Regions from separate parts of the Stenotrophomonas sp. YJH_SMC_46 genome, predicted to be linked through region 2. Evidence: predicted binding sites of a transcription regulator. Region 2 holds the regulator's gene; each other region holds the start of a gene.
What was found. The regulator FliA, encoded in region 2, starts transcription of late flagellar genes. The targets are predictions, from matches to a motif close to TAAAGTTTNNCNNNCNNNGGCCGATAA.

Region 1 (3,503 bases), on a different contig from region 2:
TTGCTCCACTTCAGGCGGTTGCCCTGCTCGCCCAGCAGCGGAATGACCAGGTTGCCTTCCAGCCCCTGCACGATCGCCTTCGGCGCGTTCTCCCAGCGGAAGATGCGGCCCTTGGTGTCGGCGGTCAGCCCGATCTGGGTGTATCCGGCCTGGATCTTGTCCTTGTAATCGTTGTGGAAGTAGGTCAACGACGCCTGCCAGCCGCTCTGCGGTGCCCACTCGATGCCCAGTTCCTTGTTCAGGCTGGTTTCCGCCTTCAGGTCCGCGTTGCCGCGCATGTAGCAACCGGCGCCCAGGCTCGGCAGCGCATTGGGGCAGCCGTTGCCGCGGGTGTAGTAGAGATAGTCCGGATTCGACTGGTACAGGTTCGGCGCCTTGAACGCGCGGGCAATGCCGCCCTTCACCACCCAGTCGCTGTTGATGCGGAACTGCGCATTGAGGCTGGGGCTGGTGTTGTTGCCGAACTGGCTGTGGTGGTCGAAGCGCAGGCCCGGGGTAACGATCCAGCGCTCGCCCAGGTAGATGTTGTCTTCCACGAACGCCGCCGTGGTCTGCGCGTCGGCCTTGCCCCGCGCACGGTCGGCCGACAACCCTGGAATACCGCCGCCGCTGCTGCTGGACTGGCTCATCGAATACGGATCGGTCAGGCGGCTGTCCAGGTATTCAAAGCCGAGCGTCCAGATGTTCTCTGCGCCGCCCAGCGCGGTCGGGAAGCTCACTTCGCCATCCAGCTGGTAGTTGCGCAGGCGCGAGGTAGACCAGTCGGTGCCGTTGAAGCTGCCTTCCGGGCCACCGGCCAGGCCTTCATTGATGCGCGAGTTGTTGACCGCCTCGACTGCGGCCGTCACCCGCGAAGTGACATCACCCCAACGGCCGCGGTGGGTGACCGCACCGGTGTTGCGGTACATGCGGTTGGTCTCCGCTTCGCCCTCGGCCAGTGCCGCCAGATCGACGCCGGTCGAGGTACCGGTGGTGCTGACGGCGCGGTCGCCGGCGTAGATGTTGCCCTGGCGGCTGGTGCCGGCTTCGAACTCCACCACCTGGTTGGCGGTCACGTCCCAGCGCAGCAGCGCGTTGACGTCGCGGTTCTTGACACCCTCGCGGCCGGCTGGCGGCACCGCGTTCGGATTCGTCGCGTACCGGCGATTGAGGTCCAGCGAATCGGCGTCGGTCCTGTTGAGATTGCCGTACAGGCGGAACGACAGGGTATCGGTCATCGGCCCGCTGAGCTGCAGGCCGACGCGCTCGCTGCCCCCTTCGGCACTGTGCTCGGGCACCAACCCAAACAGGTCGACCGCACCGGTCAGATCGCCGGTCGGGTGCTTGGTGATGATGTTGACCACGCCGCCGGACGCACCGGAGCCGTAGCGTGCCGCCGCCGGGCCGCGCAGCACTTCGATGCGCTCGATCATTTCCGCCGGGACCCAGTTGGTATCGCCGCGGGTATTGCGCTCGCCGCTGCGCCCCATGCGCACGGCATCACGGGCACCGACGCGCTTGCCGTCGACCAGGATAAGGGTGTTTTCCGGGCCCATGCCACGCAGGTCGATCTGGCGGTTGTTGCCGTACTGGCCCGAGGCGCTGTTGCCGGTCAGGTTGACGCCCGGCATGGTGCGCAGCAGTTCGGCGATGTCGTTGGCCGGCGGGCGCCTGGCGATGTCCTCGGCGGTGATGGTCGAGGTACCCAGCGCCTGGCGCGCGATCTGCGAGGCGGTGACGTGCACCGTGTCGATATCGGTGGCGTCGGTCTCGGCCCGGGCGGCCAGGGCGCTGCCCGCCAGCAGGGCGGCAACGGCAAGCGCCAGCGGGCGCGGCGAGAGGACAACGGCAGGAGACATGATCTGGACCTTCTGGCAGGGCTACGGGGCCTCTGGCAAAGGGCTTGAGGCAACGACAAGGGGGAGGCGGAGCGTCGCTGCAGTCGCCTGCGGCCCGATCCGTGCGTACATTCTCCCATCAATGCGAGTGATTCTCAAATGCGTTCACTCATTGCCGCAGGGGCACGGATGTGCTTTGCGCACCGTGCAACGCTGCACCGCGCGTAAACTGGCCGGCTAACCCGCCATCAACCGCACGCCGCCACGGCCGATACCCGTGGTTTGTCGTACGCAGTCAGAGATCGACGTGGAAACACCGCAACTGGACGATGCCAGCCAGCCGCTGGCCGAAGCCTGGCAGCACTGCCTGCAACAGGCTGGCCCTGCCGCCACCGCGCTGCTCAAGGCCGCCGCCACCGATGCCCCAGCCGTGCTGGCACAGCGCTTTTACGAAGTGCTGCTGCAGGACGGGCGTGCACGCCGCTTCCTGTCCCACGACCAGGTCAAGCAGCGCCTGCAGCCGGCCATGCAGCGCTGGCTGGTGCAACTGCTGACCACTGATCGCGACAGGATCGCCAGTGCCGTGGCCTCGCAACGGGTGATCGGCGATGTGCATGCCCGGGTCGGCATTCCGGTCGACCTGGTCACCCGCGGCGCGCGCGTGCTCAAGCACGAGCTGTTCGTGCGCCTGCGCGACGACGCACCCGACAGTGCCACCGCGTTCGCCGCCATCGACTGCCTCAGCGCGATCATGGACATCGCCATGGAAGGCATGACCCTGGCCTACACCCATGCGCGCGAACGATCCACCCGTGCCGATGCGGCCTACCGGTTGTTCTCGCTGGTGCAGAACGTCAGCACCGAGCGCGAGCGCCAGCGCGCCCTGCTGCTGGACTGGGAAAACGCACTGCTGTACGCACTGGCCGGCCACGTGCAGGCCGGCGAAAGCGCCAGCCTGGCGACCTCGGAATTCGGCCTGTGGTTCACCCACAAGGGCATCCCCAGCTTCGGCGAGAGCAGCGAAACCCAGCAGGTCGGCCAGCTGATGGCCCGCATCGACGGGAACCTGCAACAGGCAAGCAACGATGCCCCGGCGCAGCGGCTGGCGGTGCTGCCGGCCATCCGCGAGGATCTGGCCGCCATCCGCACCCTGATGACCCTGCTGTTCGAGCGCATCGGCGAACTGGATGCCGGCAGCGATGCGCTGACCAACCTGCTCAACCGCCGGTTCCTGCCGACCGTGCTGCGCCGGGAAATCGAGCTGGCCACGCGCAACGGCACGCCGTTCTCGCTGCTGCTGCTCGACCTGGATCACTTCAAGGCGATCAACGACGGCCACGGCCACGATGCCGGCGACCGCGCGTTGCAGCACGTGGCCGGCCTGCTCGGCCAACTCACGCGGGGCAGCGACTACCTGTTCCGCTATGGCGGCGAAGAATTCGTGGTGGTGCTGGTGGCCGCCAGCGAGTCACAGGCCTCGGTGATCGCCGAGAGCCTGCGCCGGCAGATCGCACAATCACCGGTAGCACTAGCCAATGGCCAGGTGCTGGAGCTGACCGCCAGCATCGGCGTGGCCGGTCACGATGGTCATCCGGACTACGAACGGTTGATGGCACGTGCCGACGCGGCGATGTACGAGGCCAAGCGCAGCGGCCGCAACCGCGTGGTGGTGGCCAGCGCGGACCT
Region 2 (3,503 bases):
CACAGCTCGACCATGGCAGTGACGCCGAGGAAGCCGGCGCCGCCCTTGAGCGTGTGGTAGCCGCGGAACACCGCATTGAGCTGGTCGCTGTCCTGCGGTGCCTGCTCCAGCGACACCAGCTGTTCGCCGAGGCGGTCCAGGATCTCCTGCGCCTCGATGATGAAATCGGCAGTGATGTCGTCGGATACCGCGCTCATGCTTACAGCCCCAGATCCGACAACAGGTCGTCGGCGTCGTTCTGCGAGACCGCGTGGCGGTCCAGTCCCTTCAGTGCCGGCCCGGCCAGTGCCGGGTCGGTGCGATGCTGTTCCGGCGGCAGGCCGAGTGCGCCGAAGCCTTCGTGGACGCGGCGGACAATGCCGACCACGCGGCGGATGATCTGCCCGGTCAGGTCCTGGTAGCTCTGGGTCAGGGCCATCTCGGTCAGGTTGTGGCGGATGCGCTCGAGCTGCGCGTCCTGGCCTGGCTGCAGGCCTTCGGCACGCAGCTGTTCGGTCAGGCTGCGGCATTCCTCGGCCAGGTCCAGGGTACGGTGGGTGGCCTGTTCGGTCATCGCCACCACGTGGTCCAGGCGCGCGCAGGCGTCATCCAGCTCACCGGCCTCGCTGGGCACGGTCGGTAGTTCACCCAGCGCCTGTCCCAGCTCGCGGGCCAGCCGCGACAGGCCGCTCATCATCGGCTGCGTGCGCAGCGCGACCAGTCCGTCGATGCGTTGCCGCCAGGCAGCTTCGTCACCGGACTCCAGTGCGTCCAGGGCTTCCTGCAGGCGCAGGGCGAGGGCGTTCTTGTCGACCGTGGTATCCATCAGGCGCTGGCCGCCAGGCGTTCAAAGATCTTGCCGAGCTTTTCTTCCAGCGTCTGCGCGGTGAAGGGCTTGATGATGTAGCCGTTCACGCCGTTCTGGGCGGCTTCGATGATCTGTTCGCGCTTGGCTTCGGCAGTGACCATCAGCACTGGCAGGGTCTTCAGCTTGGCATCGGCGCGGATCGCCTTGAGCAGCTCGATGCCGGTCATCACCGGCATGTTCCAGTCGGTGACGACGAAATCGAACGACTGGCTCTGCAGCAGCGACAGCGCGGCATGCCCGTCCTCGGCTTCGGCGGTATTGGTGAAGCCAAGATCGCCCAGCAGGTTCTTGACGATGCGACGCATGGTCGAGAAGTCGTCGACGATCAGGATGCGCATGTTCTTGTTCAAAGCAGAGTTCCTTTGTTGTTCATTCCGGGTGGCCGGGGGCAGCCGCCTCGGGCATGTTCACTCTTCCAGGCCGGCGTCGGCCGCCTCGAAAATCTTCAATCGTCCACGCAGGCGCAGCACGGCCTGGCCGTGTATCTGGCAGACCCGCGACTCGCTCACGCCGAGCACCGCGCCGATCTCCTTCAGGTTCAGTTCCTGCTCGTAATAGAGCGAGAGCACCAGCTGTTCGCGCTCGGGCAGGTGGCCGATGGCCTTGCCCAGCTCGCGGCCGAACTCGCCGCGCTCCAGCACCTGCTGCGGCGTCGGGCCGCCCTGGGCGACGGTATCCAGCTCGCCCTGGTCCTCGATGCGTGACTCCAGGCTCAGCACCTGGCCACGCGCGGCGTCTTCCATCAGCCGCAGGTATTCGGGCAGCGGCATCTCCATCGCGGCGGCCACTTCGGTGGCGCTGGCGGCACGGCCGGTGCTCTGTTCCAGGCGGCGGATGGTGGCAGCGGCGTCGCGTGCGCGGCGATGCACCGAGCGCGGCACCCAGTCGCCACGGCGGATCTCGTCGATCATCGAACCGCGGATGCGGATCGAGGCGTAGGTCTCGAACGAGGCGCCCTGGTCGGCGTCGTAGCTGCGCGACGCTTCGATCAGCCCCATCATGCCGGCCTGGATCAGGTCGTCCACCTCCACGCTCGCCGGCAGGCGTGCGGCCAGGTGGTGGGCGATGCGCCGCACCAGGTCCGAGTGCTGGGAGATGACCTCGTTGGCCGCCGAGCGCTGGACCTCCCGGTACTGGGCTGCGCCTTTCATGCGGCCACCCCGCGCTGCTTGAGAATGCGCTCGAGGAAGAACTCGACGCCGCCACGCGGTTCGGTCGGCGCCTGCCAGCGTGCGGTGCGGCGCGCGATCTCGGTGATCGCCAGCGCGGCCGGGCTGGACGGGTAGGCCTTCACCACCGGTTGCTGGCGCTGCACCGACAGGCGCAGCCAGTCGTCCTGCGGCACGCAGCCCAGGTAGTTCAGCGAGACATCGGCGAGGAACTTCTCGCACACGCGGGTCAGCTTTTCGTACAGCACGCGGCCCTCGTTGGGGTCGCGCACCATGTTGGCCACCACCTGGATGCGGTCCACGCCGCGCTCGCGCGACAGCACCTTGATCAGTGCGTAGGCGTCGGTGATCGAGGCCGGTTCGTCACAGACCACCACCACGGTGTCCTGCGCGGCCTGGCAGAAGGTCAGCACGCCGTCGGTGATGCCGGCGGCGGTATCGACCACCATGATGTCCAGCTCGCGTTCCAGTTCGGAGAACACGTTGACCAGGCCGACATGCTCGGCCGGGGCCAGCTCGGCCATGTGCCGGCGGCCGGAAGCGGCCGGGACCACCAGCACGCCGTTCGGGCCTTCGACGATGACGTCGTCCAGCGAGCAGCGGCCGGCCACCAGGTCGGCCAGCGTAAAGGTGGGGTTCAAGCCCAGGATCACGTCGATGTTGGCCAGGCCCAGGTCGGCGTCCAGCAGCAGCGTGCGCTTGCCCATGCCCGCCAGCGCCACAGCCAGGTTGGCCGAGACGTTGGTCTTGCCCACGCCGCCCTTGCCGCCGGTCACCGCGATGGTGCGCACAGGGCCGAGCGGCTCGCTGCGGGTGGCCGACAGCGGGAAGGTCTTGGTCAGCTTGGCGTACTCACGCGACGGCATGGTTCAACTCCGGGTTGCAGGGCATATCGGCCGCTCGGCGCAAATCTTCAAGGCGAAGTACGAGATTGGCTGCACTGGCCCGGTGCAGGTCCTCCGGGACGTCCTGGCCATCGGTCACCCAGGTGATCGGCAGGGCATGGTCCACGGCCACAGACAGGGCGTTGCCGAAGCGGCCGGTCTCGTCCAGCTTGCTCAGCACCAGACCCTGCAGGTTGGCGGCGCCGAAGCGGCGGACCACCTCGTCCATGTCGCCGAAGCTGGTATTGGCCGGCAGCACCAGCAGGGTGCGCACCTGGCGGGCGGCACGCAGCCACTGCAGCTGGGCGGCCAGCGCGCGGTCGCGCGGGCCCAGCCCGGCGGTGTCGATCAGCACCAGCTTGTAGTCCTTCAGGCGTTCCAGCAGCTGGTCCAGGTCGGTGCCGCTGTTGGCCTCGTGCACCGCGATGCCGAGCTGGCGGCCGTAGCCGTACAGCTGCTCGCGGGCGCCGATGCGGGCGGTATCGGTGGTGACCAGGGCGACGTCACGCGGCGCGTGCTTCTCGGCGAATCGCGAGGCCAGCTTGGCGATGGTGGTGGTCTTGCCGGCGCCGGTCGGGCCGACCAGGGCGATCACGCCGCCTT
Region 3 (3,503 bases), on a different contig from region 2:
CGAGCGTACGCACCTCGCTGGCGACCACCGCAAAGCCACGCCCCTGCTCGCCCGCGCGCGCGGCTTCCACTGCAGCATTCAGCGCCAGGATGTTGGTCTGGAACGCGATGCCGTCGATCACCGTGGAGATTTCCGAGATGCGTGCCGAGGACTGATCAATCTCGCCCATCACCGATGCCATCTGTGCCATCGCCTGCTCGGTCTCGCGCACGGCGGCGCCGGCAGCGTGCGCTTCGCTGTCGGCCTGACGCGCCAGTTCGGCGTTCTGGCGTACGGTGGAGGTCAGCTCCTCCATCGACGCGGCCGCTTCTTCCAGATTGGCCGCCTGCTGCTCGGTTCGGCGCGACAGGTCGTTGTTGCCGGCGGCCAGTTCCTGCGCCGCGTTGTTGATGCTGTCGGCAGCCACCTGGATGCCGCGGACGATGCCGGTCAGCTGCGCGGTGGTGGTGTTGGCATCGTCGCGCATGCGCGCGAACACGCCTTCGTACTCGCCCTCCATGCGTGCGGTCAGGTCGCCATGCGAGATCGCGCGCAGCACGTCGGAAACATCGGCGATGCTGGCCTGCGAACTGGCCATCATGCCGTTGAGGTGCTCGACCATCGTCTTGAACTGGTACTGGAAGGCCCCGGCATCGCCACGCATGCTGAAATCGCCGGCGCGTGCGGCACGGGCCAGTTCATCGATCTGCGCGTTGATCGCCATCAGGCTCTGCTTCACCGCGGCCAAGGTGCGGGTCAACGTGCCCTTTTCGCCCGGGTAGTCCGGCAGGTCGCGGCTGAGGTCACCGATGGCGTAACGCTGCATTACTTCAGCCATCAGCAGTTCCACCTGCACGTGCGATTCGACCAGGCTGTTGGTGGCCTGCACCATGCGGCCGAAATCGCCGGGGAACGCACTGGCGTCCATGCGATAGCGGATTGCGCCGGCCTCGTGCTGTTCCGCCATCTGCAACTGCGCGCCGATCGCCGCCTGCACACTCTGGCGCACGCTGGCCATCGCCTCACCCAGCTGGGTCAGCTCGTCGCGGCCACCGAGGCGGAACTCCTGGTCCAGCTGCCCCTTGGACAGGCGCTCGGCCAGGTTCACCGCGCGCGCCAGCGGACCGGTCAGGCTGCGGCCGATCATCACCGAGGCGCCGATGCCAGCAAGCAGCGCAACGCCGCCCAGCACCAGCAACTGCAGCAGGCTGCGCTCGCCCAGGCGGATCGCCTCGGCGGCAGCCTCACGGCTTTCCTTCTCCTCGAAGTCCACGCCATCGGACAGCGCCTTGTTCCATCCGTTGGCGGCGTCCTGCACCGGGCCCAGGGTCAGCGCCACGGCACCGGGATAATCGCCCTGCTCCATCAGTTCGCTGGTCTGCTTGTTGAGCGGGCGAGCAATGGCTCGCTTGGCGGCGATGGTTTCAGCGATGGCCTTGCCTTCGGCGTCACTGGGCAGCGCCTGGTAGGCGCTCCAGCTGGCCTCGTAGCGCTTGACGAGATCAGCAATGCGCTTCTCGTCGCTGGTGCGGTGATCACCCTGGCGGATCAGCATCTCGCGGCGCACCACCATCATCTGGTTGTTGGCATCAAGCATCTGCGACAACAGGCGCACCTTGGCCACGCTGACGTCGACCACCTGCTGCATCGCGCGCTTCTGCACGACACTGGCAGTGGCGCCGGTGGCCACCACGGCGGCAACCAGCAGCAGCAACAGGCCAAAGCCCAGCCCAAGACGCCAGGCCACCCTGACGTTCCTCAAGTAGTTCATGGGGGTATCCAAAACGGGGGGATGCGCCCTTATCGGCGGCACGGCAGGCAATCTTGATCGCCATCCACCAATGGCGTCGGCCACTGTTCACCTTGGTGAGTCGCCGTCCCAGTGGCACCTGCCGGTGCAAACCGGCCGCAATGACATGCCTGCTCATGCGGGCATCAGATCCCTTTCACGGTGGCTCGGCGCCGTCTGCGGGCAAGGTGGTGGCGTTCCCTGCTGGAGTCCCCGATGCCGTTACCCATGCCCCGATCCGCCCTGCTCGCTCTCTCGCTGCTGGCATCACCTGCCTTCGCGCAGGCGCCGCCGCCTGGCCTGCCTGCCCCCATTGCCGAGAAGGCAGGACCGGACACCGCACCCCGCTCTGTCCTGCACGCCCAGGTGCTGCTGGATCGCGCGAATTTTTCCCCCGGCCAGATCGATGGCGAAGTGGGCAGCAACCAGCGGCGCGCGGTGTCGGGCTTCCAGGCGGCGCATGGGCTGAGCGTAACGGGTGAACTGGATGACGCTACCTGGAAGGCCCTGCAGGCCGATACGATCACGCCGCTGGCAAGCTACACGCTCACGGCTGAAGATGTTGCCGGCCCGTTCCAGGCCATACCGAAAGGGCCCGCCGCACAGGCCAAGCTGAAGTCGCTGGGCTTCAGCAGCGTGGAAGAAGGCCTGGGCGAGCGCTTCCACGCCTCCCCTGAGCTGCTGAAGGCACTCAATCCCGGCGTCGATCTGGCCAAGGCCGGCAGCCGCATCCAGGTGCCCAACATCGGAACGGGGGCCTTGCCGAAGGCGGCGAAGATCGTGGTCGACAAGTCCGACTCCACACTTCAATTGCTGGATGCGCAGGGCAAAGTGATCGCACAGGTGCCTGTCTCATCCGGCAGCCAGCACGATCCGCTGCCGATCGGCGAATGGAAGATTCTCGGCGTGTATCGCGACCCGCCGTTCCACTACAACCCGAAGCTGTTCTGGGATGCGCGCAAGGGCGAAAAGAAGGCGACGCTGCCGCCGGGCCCGAACAATCCGGTCGGGCGGGTCTGGATCGACCTGTCCAAGCCGCACTACGGCCTGCATGGCACACCCGAACCCGGCCACGTCGGCAAGACAGAATCGCATGGCTGCGTGCGCATGACCAACTGGGATGCGCTGCGTGTGGCCGATGCGGTGGATACCTCGGTACCCGTGGTGATGCAGGAGTGAGCCGATGCGTCTTTCGCAGCTGATCGTGCTGGGCGTTCTGCTGGGGCTGAGTGCAGGCTGGTGGCTGCACCACGATGCGGGTGAGCCAGCGGCGGTTTCCCCGCCCGCAGTGCAACCTGCGGTGGCTGCGGTTGCAACGCCGCGCGTAGGCGCTCCGGCTCCCACGGCCGTGTCGCCGTCCAGCGCCACCAATGCGCCAACCGGCCTGCTGCTGCCGGTGCAGGGCATCCAGGCGTCGCAGCTGCACGACACCTTCACCGATGCGCGCAGCGAGGGCCGGGTGCACGATGCCATCGACATCATGGCCGATGCGGGTACTCCGGTACTCGCGGTGGCCGACGGCACGGTGGAGAAGCTGTTCGACAGCAAGCGCGGTGGGCTGACCATCTACCAGTTCGAGCCCAGCGGACGCTGGTGCTACTACTACGCGCACCTGCAGCGCTATGCCGATGGCCTGAGCGAAAAGCAGGTGATCAAACGCGGGGATGTGATTGGTTATGTGGGCAGCACCGGAAATGCCAGCGCGGAGGCCCCGCACCTGCATTTCGAAGTACAC
Region 4 (3,503 bases), on a different contig from region 2:
TGAACCAGGACCTGGACACGTTCGATGGCCACTTCCATGTAGAGCGCGTGGACGCAACGGCCGGCCAGGACGACTGGCTGATGGCATGGCGCGCGGATGCGCGCAGCAATGGCGCTGGCGTGCGCGAGGTACGGGTGCTGGAGGGCAACATCGGTTACCTGCGGCTGAGTACATTCTATCCGCTGGATCTGGCCCGGCCGAAACTCGCCGCCGCCCTCGAGCTGCTGGCCGACACCGATGGCCTGGTGCTGGATCTGCGCCAGAACGGCGGCGGGGATGACGGCAGTGCCGACCTGCTGGTGCGCACGCTGTTGGACGCGAAGATCGACGCGGTGCAGCAGTTGGACCAGCGCGGGCGGCGCACGCTGGTACCACTGCCGCCGGCAAGTCTGCCCACTTACCTGAAGCCGCTGGTCGTGCTGATCGATCGCCGCACCGCGTCGGCTGCCGAGTTCGTCGCCTACTCGCTGCAGGCGCTGGGCCGTGCACGCATTGTCGGCACGCGCAGCGGCGGCGCTGCACACATGGTCGATGATCCTGTGCTGCTGCCGGACGGCTATCAGATCAGCATTCCCGATCGGCAGCCGATCAATCTAAATACCGGAACCAACTGGGAACGCACCGGTGTCACGCCCGACGCGGCAGGCGGTGACGATCCGCTGTTCGTCGCGCGGCAGCTGCTGGCCCGATCGGCCTCGCGGGAATGAACGCACAATTGCAATTGCGCCCTATCGCAGACGACATGCAGCGTGCCTAGAATCGAAGCATCCCGGTAGTTCCCGGGCGCTTCGAGTGAATGGACTCAATGAAGATTCTGCTGACCGGCAGTTCCGGGCGGATCGGGCGCGCGATCTTCGGCGCATTGGCGGCCTCCCACGAAGTGGTGGGGCTGGATCGCAGCCCATTCGCCACCACCCGCATCATTGCCGATGTCACCGATCACCAGGCCGTCGCACGGGCGGTGCAGGGCGTTGACGCGGTGATCCATACCGCCGCCCTGCACGCACCCCACGTCGGCCTGGTGCCGGACGGGGTGTTCCACCAGATCAACGTGGAGGCGACCGCGCACCTGCTGCAGGCCGCACGCGAAGCCGGGGCGCGGCGATTCGTGCTGACCAGTACAACCGCGCTGTATGGCCACGCCGTGGTCGCCGGTGGCTGCCGTTGGATCGATGAAGACACCGAGCCGTTGCCGCGCACGATCTACCACCGCACCAAGCTGCAGGCCGAAGCACTGGCCGAAGCCGCTGCGGCGCCGGCCTTCAGCGTGCGCGTGCTGCGCATGGCCCGCTGCTTCCCCGAGCCGCCCGAGCGCATGGCGATGTTCCGCCTGCACCGCGGTATCGACGCACGTGATGTAGCCAGCGCGCATGCTGCACTGCTGCTGGACGAAGGCGCCGCTTTCGCGCGTTACATCGCGTGCGCTCCGACGCCGTTCCGGCGTGAGGATTGCCTGGAGCTGGCCACCCACCCGCGCAGCGTGCTGGCACGCCGCGCGCCACAGCTGCTGGCCGAGTTCGAACGACGGGGCTGGCCGCTGCCGTTGAGCATCGATCGCGTCTACGACAGTGCCCGCCTGCGCAGCGTGCTGGGCTGGCAGCCGCGCTTCGGCCCGGACGACGTGCTGCAGCAGTACGCCGCCGGCAGCATTGAGGTGCTGCCAAGGGCGGAGTGGATCAAGGATCGGGTCGCCGAATGAGATGGTCGCAGGGGGCGGGGCACCGAGCCCACTCTGAGCAGGTTCAGGAATGTGCAGGCCGCTGGCCTCAATCTCGATGGCGGCCGGCCGCTAAACCCGGTGTGCCTCGTGCACCGGGCGCGGCCCGGCGGCCGGTGGCCTGCGCGACGGATCGCGCGCCTGCGCGGTGTCCTCGTGACGCCGGTCGTCCTGAATTGCCTTGCGGACCCTCCCATGCCTTCTTCCCGCTCCGCCACTGCCCAACGCCCGGGCAGCATCGCCCACAAGCTGATGCTGGGCACCGCTGTGATCGCGCTGCTGTGCTTCGGCCTGACCGCGTTCCTGATCTACCGGCAGGCCAGCGCCAGTCTGATCAGCGCCTCGCGCCAGACCATGACCAGCGAGGCCAACGCCGAGGCGCGCCAGGTGGCGGCTGACCTGGGCACCGCCTTTGCCAGCAACGATGCCATGGTTGAAAGCGTGCTGGCCCAGCGTGCCCGTGGCGACGTGCCCGACCGCGCCAGCCTGGCGGCGGTGCTCGGCGAACAGCTGCGTGCTCATCCGCAATGGCTCGGCAAGAGCACCATGTGGGAGGCCGATGCCTTCGACGGCAAGGATGCGGAGTTCGTCAATAGCGAAGCACACGATGCCACCGGCCGTTACATGAGCTACTGGGCCTGGCAGGACGGCAAGCCGCAGCAGTCGGTGATGACCGATTACACCGAGACCGCCAGCGGATCGGGCGACTGGTACATGGGGCCCAGCCGTGACAAGCTGCCCAAGGTCAGCGAACCCTACGCCTATGACATCGCCGGCCAGAAGGTGCTCATGAGCACCCTGAGCACGCCGATCATCGAGAACGGCAGATTCCTGGGCGTGTTCACCGTGGACTTCTCGCTGGCGGCGTTGCAGAAGCACCTGGCCACGCTGAAGCCGATGGGGGCCGGTCGTGTCGAACTGCTGTCGCCGAAGGGTGTGGTGCTGGCCTCGGCCAATGCCGCCGAGATCGGCAAGCCGCGCAGCGACGCGCAGACCCGCAGCATGCTGGCCGACATTGCCGCCGACCGTCCGTTCGAGGCCTTCACTCCGGATGCGGCCGGCAATGTGCGGGTGTATGTACCGCTGCGGGTCGGCGATGCGCCGCAGCGTTTTGCCCTGGGCGTGGTGATGCCGCACGCGGTGATCGTGGCTGAGGCACGCCAGCTGCTGTGGCTGACCCTGCTGGTCGGCGTGATCGCCGCGCTGAGCCTCAGCGCCGGTGTCCATGTACTGCTGCGCCGCCTGGCGATCCGCCCGTTGGCCGAAGCGGTGCGCGTGGCCGGTGATGTCACCGCCGGCAAGCTGGACAGCACGCTGCCGGCGCGCAGCAACGACGAAGTGGGGCGCCTGCTGGACGCGATGCAGGGCATGCGTGGGCAGTTGCAGTCAGTGATGGCTGCGCAGGCCGAAATGGCGCGCCGCCACGATGCCGGGGAACTCAGCTACCGCATGGATGCTGCGGCGTTCCCGGGCGAGTACGGCCGCATGGTGGCCGACAGCAACCAGCTGGTGGCCTCCAGCAATGCGGTCACCCAGCGCCTGGTCGAGGTGATGCAGCGCTACGCCGTGGGCGACCTCAGCGTGGACATGGAAGCGCTGCCGGGCGAGAAGGCGGCATTCACCGCCGCGATGGCAACCACCAAGGGCAACCTAGCCGCGATCAACGAGCAGATCCAGCAGCTGGCCGCCGCCGCCGCTGCCGGTGATTTCGCCGTGCGCGGTGATGCGCTGCGCTTCGAGCATGATTTCCGCCGCATGGTGGAGACCTTGAACACAATGATGCAGG

Region 1: a site for FliA is predicted at 2,066-2,092, ahead of AC5P8C_RS10055 (GGDEF domain-containing protein). Genes of this name have one in related genera too.
Region 3: a site for FliA is predicted at 1,780-1,806, ahead of AC5P8C_RS19165 (methyl-accepting chemotaxis protein). Genes of this name have one in related genera too.
Region 4: a site for FliA is predicted at 1,767-1,793, ahead of AC5P8C_RS07220 (methyl-accepting chemotaxis protein). Genes of this name have one in related genera too.

What each region holds. Positions count from the first base shown of each region.
Region 1 is NZ_JCAFTO010000003.1:133,470-136,972, reverse strand. Features, by position in the region: gene AC5P8C_RS10060 (TonB-dependent siderophore receptor) at 1-1,838, opposite strand, end outside; gene AC5P8C_RS10055 (GGDEF domain-containing protein) at 2,125-3,503, shown strand, end outside.
Region 2 is NZ_JCAFTO010000008.1:27,254-30,756, reverse strand. Features, by position in the region: gene AC5P8C_RS19735 (chemotaxis protein CheA) at 1-197, opposite strand, end outside; gene AC5P8C_RS19730 (protein phosphatase CheZ) at 200-805, opposite strand; gene cheY (chemotaxis response regulator CheY) at 805-1,197, opposite strand; gene AC5P8C_RS19720 (RNA polymerase sigma factor FliA) at 1,255-1,998, opposite strand; gene AC5P8C_RS19715 (MinD/ParA family ATP-binding protein) at 1,995-2,882, opposite strand; gene flhF (flagellar biosynthesis GTPase FlhF) at 2,869-3,503, opposite strand, start outside.
Region 3 is NZ_JCAFTO010000007.1:40,937-44,439, forward strand. Features, by position in the region: gene AC5P8C_RS19165 (methyl-accepting chemotaxis protein) at 1-1,750, opposite strand, end outside; gene AC5P8C_RS19170 (L,D-transpeptidase family protein) at 1,985-2,947, shown strand; gene AC5P8C_RS19175 (M23 family metallopeptidase) at 2,952-3,503, shown strand, end outside.
Region 4 is NZ_JCAFTO010000002.1:473,036-476,538, forward strand. Features, by position in the region: gene AC5P8C_RS07210 (S41 family peptidase) at 1-707, shown strand, start outside; gene AC5P8C_RS07215 (NAD-dependent epimerase/dehydratase family protein) at 806-1,699, shown strand; gene AC5P8C_RS07220 (methyl-accepting chemotaxis protein) at 1,913-3,503, shown strand, end outside.